2 regions of the Streptomyces sp. NPDC001492 genome follow, and region 1 is predicted to be linked to the other one. Evidence: predicted binding sites of a transcription regulator. Region 1 holds the regulator's gene; the other holds the start of a gene.
The links. Region 1 encodes HspR, which represses chaperone genes until heat shock. Its sites were predicted from a motif close to TTGAGNNNNNNNNNCTCAA; they were not measured.
Positions count from the first base shown of each region.

Region 2: dnaK (molecular chaperone DnaK) is a predicted target of HspR. The motif match lies at 2,753-2,771, and genes of this name have one in related genera.

Region 1 is NZ_JBSFHW010000001.1:175,434-180,141, reverse strand. It holds gene ACWC1K_RS00970 (PA14 domain-containing protein) at 1-1,713, shown strand, start outside; gene ACWC1K_RS00965 (heat shock protein transcriptional repressor HspR) at 1,789-2,235, opposite strand; gene dnaJ (molecular chaperone DnaJ) at 2,241-3,431, opposite strand; gene grpE (nucleotide exchange factor GrpE) at 3,465-4,124, opposite strand; gene dnaK (molecular chaperone DnaK) at 4,121-4,708, opposite strand, start outside.
Region 2 is NZ_JBSFHW010000008.1:133,924-138,631, reverse strand. It holds gene narJ (nitrate reductase molybdenum cofactor assembly chaperone) at 1-118, shown strand, start outside; gene narI (respiratory nitrate reductase subunit gamma) at 115-837, shown strand; gene dnaK (molecular chaperone DnaK) at 841-2,706, opposite strand; gene ACWC1K_RS13200 (OsmC family protein) at 2,874-3,302, opposite strand; gene ACWC1K_RS13195 (vWA domain-containing protein) at 3,361-4,708, opposite strand, start outside.

The DNA of each region.
Region 1 (4,708 bases):
GGCACCTCGTACACCGACGCCCCGCCCCCGACCGGCGCGACGTACTCCTACGAGGTCCGCGCCTACGACAAGGCAGGCAACACCTCCACCGGCAGCGCCGACCAGCCCGTCACCACCGTCGACAAGACGCCGCCCGCCGCGCCGTTCGTCGAGATGGACGTCTGCCCGGCCGACCAGCCCTACGCGGGCCCGGAGCTGGTCACCACCGCGCAGAACGCGGCCGACATCGCGCTGTACGAGCTCCAGCGGCTCGACCCGGCCACCCATGCCTGGTCCACCGTCTACACCGGCACCAAGGGCGCGACCTGCGACACCGGTCAGCGCGCCGACGGCAGCAAGGTCACCTATCGGGGCCGGGCCAGGGACGCCGTCGGGAACTGGTCCGTGTACTCGGCGGCCACCACGTTCACCACGTTCGACATGACCCCGCCGGCGACCGCCGCCGACGCCCGGGTCGAGTACCGCGCCGGCGTCCCGCACCTGGTGTGGTCCGCCGTCGACGGGGCCGCGCGGTACGAACTCCTCCAGTACGACCCGGCGTCCGGCGGCTGGCGCGACGCGCTGCCCGGCGCCTCGGGCACCACCACGGTGACCGATGTCGTGCCGCGCCAGCTGCTCGCCGCCGCCGACTCCTACCGGTACGCGGTCCGCACCCAGGACGCCAAGGGCAACGCCTCCGCACCGGTGGAGGTCGCCCTGCGCATGGCGGACCGGCCGGAGGCGATCGCCCCGTACCAGACCACCGCGACCCGCTCCGCCAAGGGCGTGTACGTCTCCTGGGCGAGCGCCGACCCGTGGACCCACGACACCGCCCCGCTGCTCACCTACCGGATCGAGCGGACCGACCCGGTGACCGGCGAGACGACCGTCGTGGACAGGTGCGGGCCCGACGGCACGGTTCCCTCGGTGAGCTGGTGGTGGGCGAGCGACGACGCCCCGTCCTACGCCGGCCGCCAGGTGCTGCGCGGCAGCTGCGAGGACGTCTCCGGCGCCTCCGAAACGAGGTACGAGTACCGGGTCGTCACCGTCGACCCGTACGGACACGCCTCCCGGCCCGGTCCGGCGGCCACCGAGACGACCCCGGACACCAAGCGTCCTGACCCGGTGCAGAACCTGACCGCCGAACAGGTCCCGCTCGGCGTACGCCTGTCCTGGACCCCGCCCGCCGACGACGACGTCTTCACGTACTACGTGTGGCAGGGCACCACCGACCCGGAGACCGGCGAGACCGTCTGGAAGCGGAACTGCTGGAGGGGGCAGTCGCTCGCCGAGACCGAGATCCTCTGCCCGACCGTGCCGGACGGCGCGGCGCACGTCTACCGGGTGGCCGCCGTGGACGCCCTCTGGGACGAGGGGCCGGACTTCTGGCACACGGCCGACATCACGGTCACCCTGCCCGACACCCGGCCGCCGGGCTGGACGGGCACGGAGGTCCGTGGGGACAACTACCCGGAGCTGTACGTCGGCTGCAACGAGAGCAACGGCCTCGGTGACTGCTCCCAGTACGCCTCCTACCGCGTGGAGCGCTGGGACCCGGCCACGTCCGCCTATGTCACCCTGTCCGAGGGCACGACGGGCGACGCCACGTTCTACATGGACACCACGGTCCACGAGGACGCGCTGAGCCTGTACTACTACCGCGTGATCCGTCTGGACGCCTCGGGCGCGGAGGCGGACACACGGTCGGCCGCGTACGGCATCTGGGAGAACTGACCCTGCCCGCCCGGACCGTGACATGAGAAGGGGCCCGGAGGTTCTCAGCGAACCTCCGGGCCCCTTCTCATCTGCTCAGTCCTGGCGCCCCTTCGGCCGCCACACCACCAGCGCGCTGGTCTGCTGGACCTCCTGGTACGGGACCAGATCGCGGCGGTACGACGCGTGCACCGCCGCCTCGCGCTGCTGCATGGCCGCGGCGGCGCCCTCGACCGCCGCCTGGAGTTCGGCGACCCGCTGCTGGAGCGCGGCGACCTGGTTCTCCAGTTCGATGATGCGCTTGATGCCCGCCAGGTTGATGCCCTCGTCCTGCGACAACTGCTGGACGGTGCGCAGCAGTTCGATGTCACGGGCCGAGTAGCGGCGGCCGCGGCCGGGGGTGCGGTCGGGCGAGACCAGGCCGAGGCGGTCGTACTGGCGCAGGGTCTGCGGGTGCAGGCCGGAGAGCTGGGCCGCCACCGAGATGACGTAGACCGGGGTTTCCTCGGTCAGCTCGTACGGGTTGCGTCGACGGCCGTCCATCTTGGTCATGCTCCCTTCGCGGCCTTGAACAGCTCCGCCCGCGGGTCCTCGCCCGCGGTCGCCTCGCGATACGCCTCGAGTGCGTCACGAGCCTTCCCCGTCAGGTCCGCCGGGACACTCACCTCGACGGTGACCAGGAGGTCGCCGCGGGTGCCGTCCTTGCGGACCGCGCCCTTGCCGCGGGCGCGCATGGTGCGGCCGTTGGGCGTGCCGGGCGGCAGCTTCAGGGTGACGGGCGGGCCGCCCAGGGTGGGGACCCTGACCTCGCCGCCGAGCGCCGCCTCCGCGAACGTCACGGGGACGGTGACGGTGAGATTGTCGTCCTTGCGGCCGAACACGGGGTGCGCGTCGACATGCACCGTGACGTACAGGTCGCCCGCGGGGCCGCCGCGCTCGCCCGGTGCGCCCTTGCCGCGCAGCCGGATGCGCTGGCCGTCCGACACCCCGGCCGGGATGCGGACCTGCATGGTGCGCGAGGACTTGGCACGCCCCGAGCCCTTGCAGACCTCGCAGGGGTTCTCCGCGATCAGGCCGCGGCCCTTGCAGTCCGGGCAGGGGTCGGTGAGCGAGAAGCCGCCGCCGGAACCCCGCGCGACCTGGCCGGTGCCGACGCACGTCGGGCACACCCGCGGGTTGCCGTTGGCGTCGCCGGTGCCCGAGCAGGCCTTGCAGGGCGCCTGCGAGGACATGCGCAGCGGGACCGTCGCCCCCTCGATCGCCTCGGTGAAGCTGAGGCTGACCTCGGTGTCGATGTCCTGGCCGCGCCTGGGCTGCACCCGGGTCGTACCGGAGCTGCCCCGGTTGAACAGGCCCCCGAAGACGTCACCGATTCCGCCGCCGAAGCCTCCGGAACCCCCGCCCTGGGCGCCGCCTCCGAAGAGGTCGCCCAGGTCGAAGTTGAAGGAGCCGCCTGCGCCGCCCGGCCCGGGGCGACCCCCCCTATCAAAGAGGGCGCCGTTGCCGAAGAGGGCGCGTGCCTCGTCGTACTCCTTGCGCTTCTTGGGGTCGCCGAGTATGTCGTTGGCCTCGGAGATCTCCTTGAAGCGCTCCTCGGCCTTGGCGTTGCCCTTGTTGGCGTCCGGGTGGTTCTCGCGGGCCAGCTTCCGGTAGGCCTTCTTGATCTCGGCCTCGGTGGCGTCCTTGGGGACGCCGAGGACCTTGTAGTAGTCCTTCTCGATGAAGTCCTTGGTGCTCATCCTCGACGCCCCTCCTTTCTCATCGGTTCAAGCTCAGCCCTCGTCCGGGCCACCGCTCTCCTTGTCGTCGGCCGCCTCGGTCGCTTCTTCGGCCTTGACGGTCTGGGCGCCGGGCTGCGGTTCGGCGACGGCCACCCGCGCGGGGCGGATGGTGCGCTCGCCGATGCGATACCCGGGCTGCAGAATCGCCACGCAGGTCGTCTCCGTGACGTCCGGCGCGTACGAGTGCATCAGGGCCTCGTGGATCGTCGGGTCGAAGGGCTCGCCCTCCTTGCCGAACGCCTGCAGTCCCATCTTCGCCGCCACGGTCTCCAGCGACTCCGCGACGGACTTGAATCCGCCGACGAGTTCGCCGTGGTCCCGCGCGCGGCCGATGTCGTCGATCACGGGCAGGAGCTCGGTCAGGAGGTTCGCGACGGCGATCTCCTTGACCGTGATCCGGTCCCGCTCGACCCGGCGGCGGTAGTTCTGGAACTCGGCCTGGAGCCGCTGGAGGTCGGTGGTGCGCTCTTCGAGCGCCTTGCGCACCTGGTCCAGCTGGGCCGTCAGACCGGCGATCTGTGCACTTGCGTCCCCGGCCGGGGCCGCCCCCTCCCCCGAGGAGGGGGAGGCGGCCTGCGGCTCGGCGTCGTCGGGGGTGGCGCCGGAGGGGACGTCGGGCTTCTCGTCGAAGCCCGGGGTCTCCTCCGTCACGCGGCACCGTCCTTGCGCTCGTCGTCCACGATCTCGGCGTCCACCACGTCGTCGTCGGCCTTCGGGGCCTCGGCGCCCGCGGCACCGCCGGCGGCCTGCGAGGCCTGGGCGTCGGCGTACATGGCCTGGCCCAGCTTCTGCGAGACGGCCGCGACCTTCTCGGTGGCGGTGCGGATCTCGGCGGTGTCCTCGCCCTTGAGCGCGGTCTTCAGCTCCTCGACGGAGGCCTCGACCTCGGTCTTGATCTCGCCGGGGACCTTGTCCTCGTTGTCCTTGAGGAACTTCTCCGTCTGGTAGACGAGCTGCTCGCCCTGGTTGCGGGTCTCGGCGGCCTCGCGGCGGGCGTGGTCCTCCTCCGCGTACTTCTCGGCCTCCTGGCGCATCCGGTCGACCTCGTCCTTCGGCAGCGAGGAGCCGCCGGTGACGGTCATCTTCTGCTCCTTGCCCGTGCCCAGGTCCTTCGCGGTCACGTGCATGATGCCGTTGGCGTCGATGTCGAAGGCGACCTCGATCTGCGGGACACCGCGCGGGGCCGGCGGCAGACCGGTCAGCTCGAACATCCCGAGCTTCTTGTTGTACGCCGC
Region 2 (4,708 bases), on a different contig from region 1:
CCGCGAGGCCCTGTGGCAGCTCCGGGCCCGGCTCGCCGACTTCGGCACCCCGTACGCATCCGTCCTGGAAGCCGTGTGCGCCACCCTGCCGATCCCCCACACGGAGGTTCCCTCATGACCACGCTCCTGTGGGGCGTTCTGCCGTACGTCGCCTTCGCCCTGCTCGTCGCGGGCCTGATCTGGCGCTACCGCTACGACAGATACGGCTGGACCACGCGCTCGTCGCAGGTGTCCGAGTCGAAACTGCTGAACATCGCCTCCCCGGCCTTCCACTACGGCATCCTCTTCGTGCTCGCGGGCCATCTGGTGGGCCTGTTCGTCCCACGGTCGTGGACCGGCCCGTTCGGTGCCGGCGAGCACACGTACCACCTGTTCTCGCTCTACGGCGGCACAGTGGCCGGTGCGCTCGCCGTCGCCGGGATCATGCTGCTCATCCACCGCCGCCACACGCACGCCCCGGTGTTCCGGGCGACGACGGTGAACGACAAGCTCATGTACGTCGTCCTGATCGCCGCCATCTGGATGGGCATGGCCGCGAAGCTCAGCCATGTCTCCGGCGACGGCTACAACTACGGTGCGTCGATCGCCCCTTGGGCCCGCAGCCTGTTCACCCTCCAGCCGAGGACGGACCTGATGGAGGGGGTGCCGGTGCTGTACCGGGTCCACGCGACGATCGGCATGGCGCTGATCGCCCTGGTGCCGTACACCCGCCTGGTCCACATGTTCAGCGTGACGGTGCAGTACCTGTTCCGCCCCTATGGGGTGAACCGCGACCGCGACCCCGGGCAGCCGGGGCCGCGGCCGTGGCGGCGGGACCGGGAGCGGACGGGCGTGTGACGGTCAGGCCGCGCCGCCCTTGGTGTCGCGGTCCTCGTCGACGATCTCGGCGTCGACCACGCCCTCCTCGTCCTGCGGTGAGGTGTCCTGCTCAGTGCCGCCGGCGGAGGCACCCTGGTCGGCCTGGGCGTACATGGCCTGGCCCATCTTCTGGCTGACGGTGGCGAGTTTCTCGACCCTCGTCCGCAACTCGTTGGTGTCCGCGTCGCGTTCCAGCAGGCCCTTGAGTTCCGTGGCGGCCGTCTCGACCTCCGACTTGGTGTCGGCGGGGATCCGCTCCTCGTTCTCCCGGATGAACTTCTCCGTCTGGTAGACGAGTTGTTCGGCCTGGTTGCGGGTCTCGGCGGCTTCGCGGCGCTTGCGGTCCTCCTCGGCGTACTGCTCGGCCTCCCGCATCATGCGGTCGATGTCGTCCTTGGGGAGCGCCGAGCCGCCGGTCACCGTCATCTTCTGCTCGCGGCCGGTGGCGAGGTCCTTGGCCGAGACGTGCATGATGCCGTTGGCGTCGATGTCGAAGGCGACCTCGATCTGCGGGACCCCGCGGGGGGCCGGGGGCAGACCCGTGAGGTCGAAGACGCCGAGCTTCTTGTTGTACGCGGCGATCTCGCGCTCGCCCTGGTAGACCTGGATGCCCACCGAGGGCTGGTTGTCGGTGGCCGTGGTGAAGATCTCCGAACGCCGTGTCGGGATGGTCGTGTTGCGTTCGATCAGCTTGGTCATGATGCCGCCCTTGGTCTCGATGCCGAGGGACAGCGGGGTGACGTCGAGGAGCAGCACGTCCTTGACGTCGCCGCGGATGACGCCCGCCTGGAGGGCCGCGCCGACGGCCACGACCTCGTCAGGGTTGACGCCCTTGTGCGGGTCCTTGCCGGTGAGTTCCTTGACCAGGTCGGTGACCGCGGGCATCCGGGTCGAGCCGCCGACGAGGATGACGTGGTCGACCGCGGACAGCTTGATGCCGGCGTCCTTGACCGCCTGGTGGAAGGGGGTCTTGCAGCGGTCGAGGAGGTCGGCGGTGAGTTCCTGGAACTGGGCGCGGGTCATCTTCTCGTCGAGGTGCAGCGGCCCCTCGGCGGAGGCGGTGATGTAGGGGAGGTTGATCGTCGTCTCGGACGAGCTGGACAGCTCGATCTTGGCCTTCTCGGCGCCCTCTCGCAGCCGCTGCACGGCCATCTTGTCGCCCGCGAGGTCGATGCCGTACTGCCCCTTGAACTTCTTGACGAGATGGTCGACGATCCGCTGGTCCCAGTCGTCGCCGCCCAGGTGGGTGTCGCCGTTGGTCGCCTTGACCTCGATGACGCCGTCGCCGATCTCCAGGAGCGAGACGTCGAAGGTGCCGCCGCCGAGGTCGAAGACCAGCACGGTCTGCTCCTCGCCGCGGTCGAGGCCGTAGGCGAGGGCGGCGGCCGTCGGCTCGTTGATGATCCGCAGGACCTTCAGGCCCGCGATCTCCCCGGCCTCCTTGGTGGCCTGCCGCTGGGAGTCGTCGAAGTACGCCGGTACGGTGATCACCGCGTCCGTGACGTCCTCGCCGAGGTAGGACTCCGCGTCCCGCTTCAGCTTCTGCAGCACCCGCGCGGACAGCTCCTGCGCCCGGTAGCGGGTGCCGTCCACGGAGCCCTGCTCGGGAAAGCGCCAGCTCGGGTCGCCCATGTGCCGCTTCACGGAGCGGGCGGTCCGCTCCACATTGGTCACGGCCTGCCTTTTCGCGACCTCCCCGACCAGCACCTCGCCGTTCTTGGCGAAGGCCACGACCGACGGTGTGGTCCTGGCCCCCTCCGCATTCGCGACGACGGTGGGTTCGCCGCCCTCCAGTACGGCCACCACCGAGTTCGTGGTCCCCAGATCGATCCCGACCGCACGTGCCATCTCCGTCCCCTTCCGCCAGGGCACTCCTCACACACCAGCACAAAACTTGAGTGCGCTGTTGTCAATGCCGCGTACTGGCCGCGTACTGCGGGTACCCGGAAACGACGGTGCCGCGCCCCCTGTGTCGGGGGCGCGGCACCGAAGGACGTCCAGGACGCGGGTGGATCTCAGGCCAGCTTGGCCGACAGGGTGATCGTCGTGCCGGTGAGGGCCTGGCTGACCGGGCAGTTCTTCTTGGCGTCCTCGGCGGCGGCGACGAAGGCGTCGTTGTCGATGCCGGGGACCGTGCCCTCGACGGTCAGGTGGATGCCCGTGATGCCCTCACCCGGCTGGAAATTCACGTCGGCCGAGGTGATCAGCTTGGTGGGCGGGGTGCCGGCGCCGGCCAGGGCGTGCGACAGCGCCATGGAGAAGCAGCTGGAGTGCGCGGCGGCGATCAGCTCCTCGGGGCTGGTCTTGCCGTTCGCGTCCTGGGAGCGCGAGGCCCAGGTGACGGGCTGCTCGGCAATGGCACCGGAGGAGTCGAAGGAGACGACACCGTTGCCCTCGAGCAGGTTGCCTTCCCAGACGGTGTGTGCGGAGCGCGTGGTTGCCACGATGAATCCCTTCGAATTCTGGCTGTTCCTGTACGACACCATCCGATCACATTCCGGCTCACTGCACCCGGAACACCGGCCCACGCGCGGTGAACGGCAACCGCGCCCCCTGCGGGATCAGATACGCGTGCTCGCGCCGCACCCGCAGGACGTCGCACCAGCCGTCCGTGATGACGAGGACGGGCGCGCCCGGCGGGAAGTCGTCCGCGCGGTGCAGGAGGTCGATCCCGGGCTGCAGGACCGTACCGCCGCGGCCGTGGACGCGTACCCGGCCGGCGATCTCCGTGACCGGCACGAAGCCCGCGTCGTGCGGGGCCGTGTCGCAGAAGATCACGCGGGCGGCCGGGACGTCGCGGGCCCCGGCGTAGGAGGCGATGGCGCCGAGGGCCTTGCCGAGGAGGGTGCGGTCCATGGAGCCGGAGGTGTCCAGGACGACGCCGAAGGTGCAGCGGGCGATCTCCTCGGGCGGGAAGTAGCGGCCGGCGCGCGGGATGTCGGGCGTGGAGGACTGGCGGCGCGAAGGGCGCGCGTATGTCCGTACCGGTTGTGGGCTCGGCACGAACTCGTCGAACCAGCGGGCCAGTCGGGCGTCCCAGGGCAGGGGCGGGTGGCTGAGGGTGCGGATCTCCTCGACCAGGCCGCCGGGGAGGAAGCCGCGCCCCTGCTGCTGGTGCAGGTCCAGGCCCTGGCTCAGGCCCCGGCGGTAGAACTCGTCGAGGTCGACGTACGCGCCGGGCGGGCCCAGCGGGGCGCCGAGCATGTCGCCGCTGCCCTTGCCGCGCAGGGTGGACAGGCGGCGCATACGGCGCAGGTCGCCGGCGAGACGGTCGTAGACCTCCTCGGAGGAGAGACCGGTGAGGGCCGGGTCGTGCAGGAGGCCCTCCGGCATGGTGCCGACCTGCATCTCCTGCAGCCAGCCGTTGATCACGTAGTCGCAGGCGATGTTGAAGAGGTAGTGGTCGCGGGTGCCGCAGCGGTCGCCGTGGCGCAGGGCGGCGTGCAGCATCTCGTGGGCGAGGATGAACCGCCATTCCTCGTCGTCGAAGCGGCGCAGCGGGTTGATGTAGATCTCGCCGGCCTCGGCGTTCACCGCCGCCACGGAGATGCCGTGCGCGCGGGCGAGTTCGGCGTCGGCGACGAGTGTGATGCCGGCCGCGATGCCGCCGAGCAGCGGATAGGAGGAGATGAACCAGCTCAGGGCCTTCTCCCAGGGGCGCTGCGGGGCGACTTCCCCGCTGAGGGAGTCGCGGCGGCCGCCCGCCATGTCCATCGCCGCGGACACCGTCCGGGTCAGGGCGGTGGCGAACGCCAGCTGGTGGTCGGGGGGTTGGCCGTAGTACCCGTGCCAGGTCAGGAGCAGCTGGTCGGGCTCGCCGCCGGCGGTGCCGCAGCGCTCGTACGCGGGT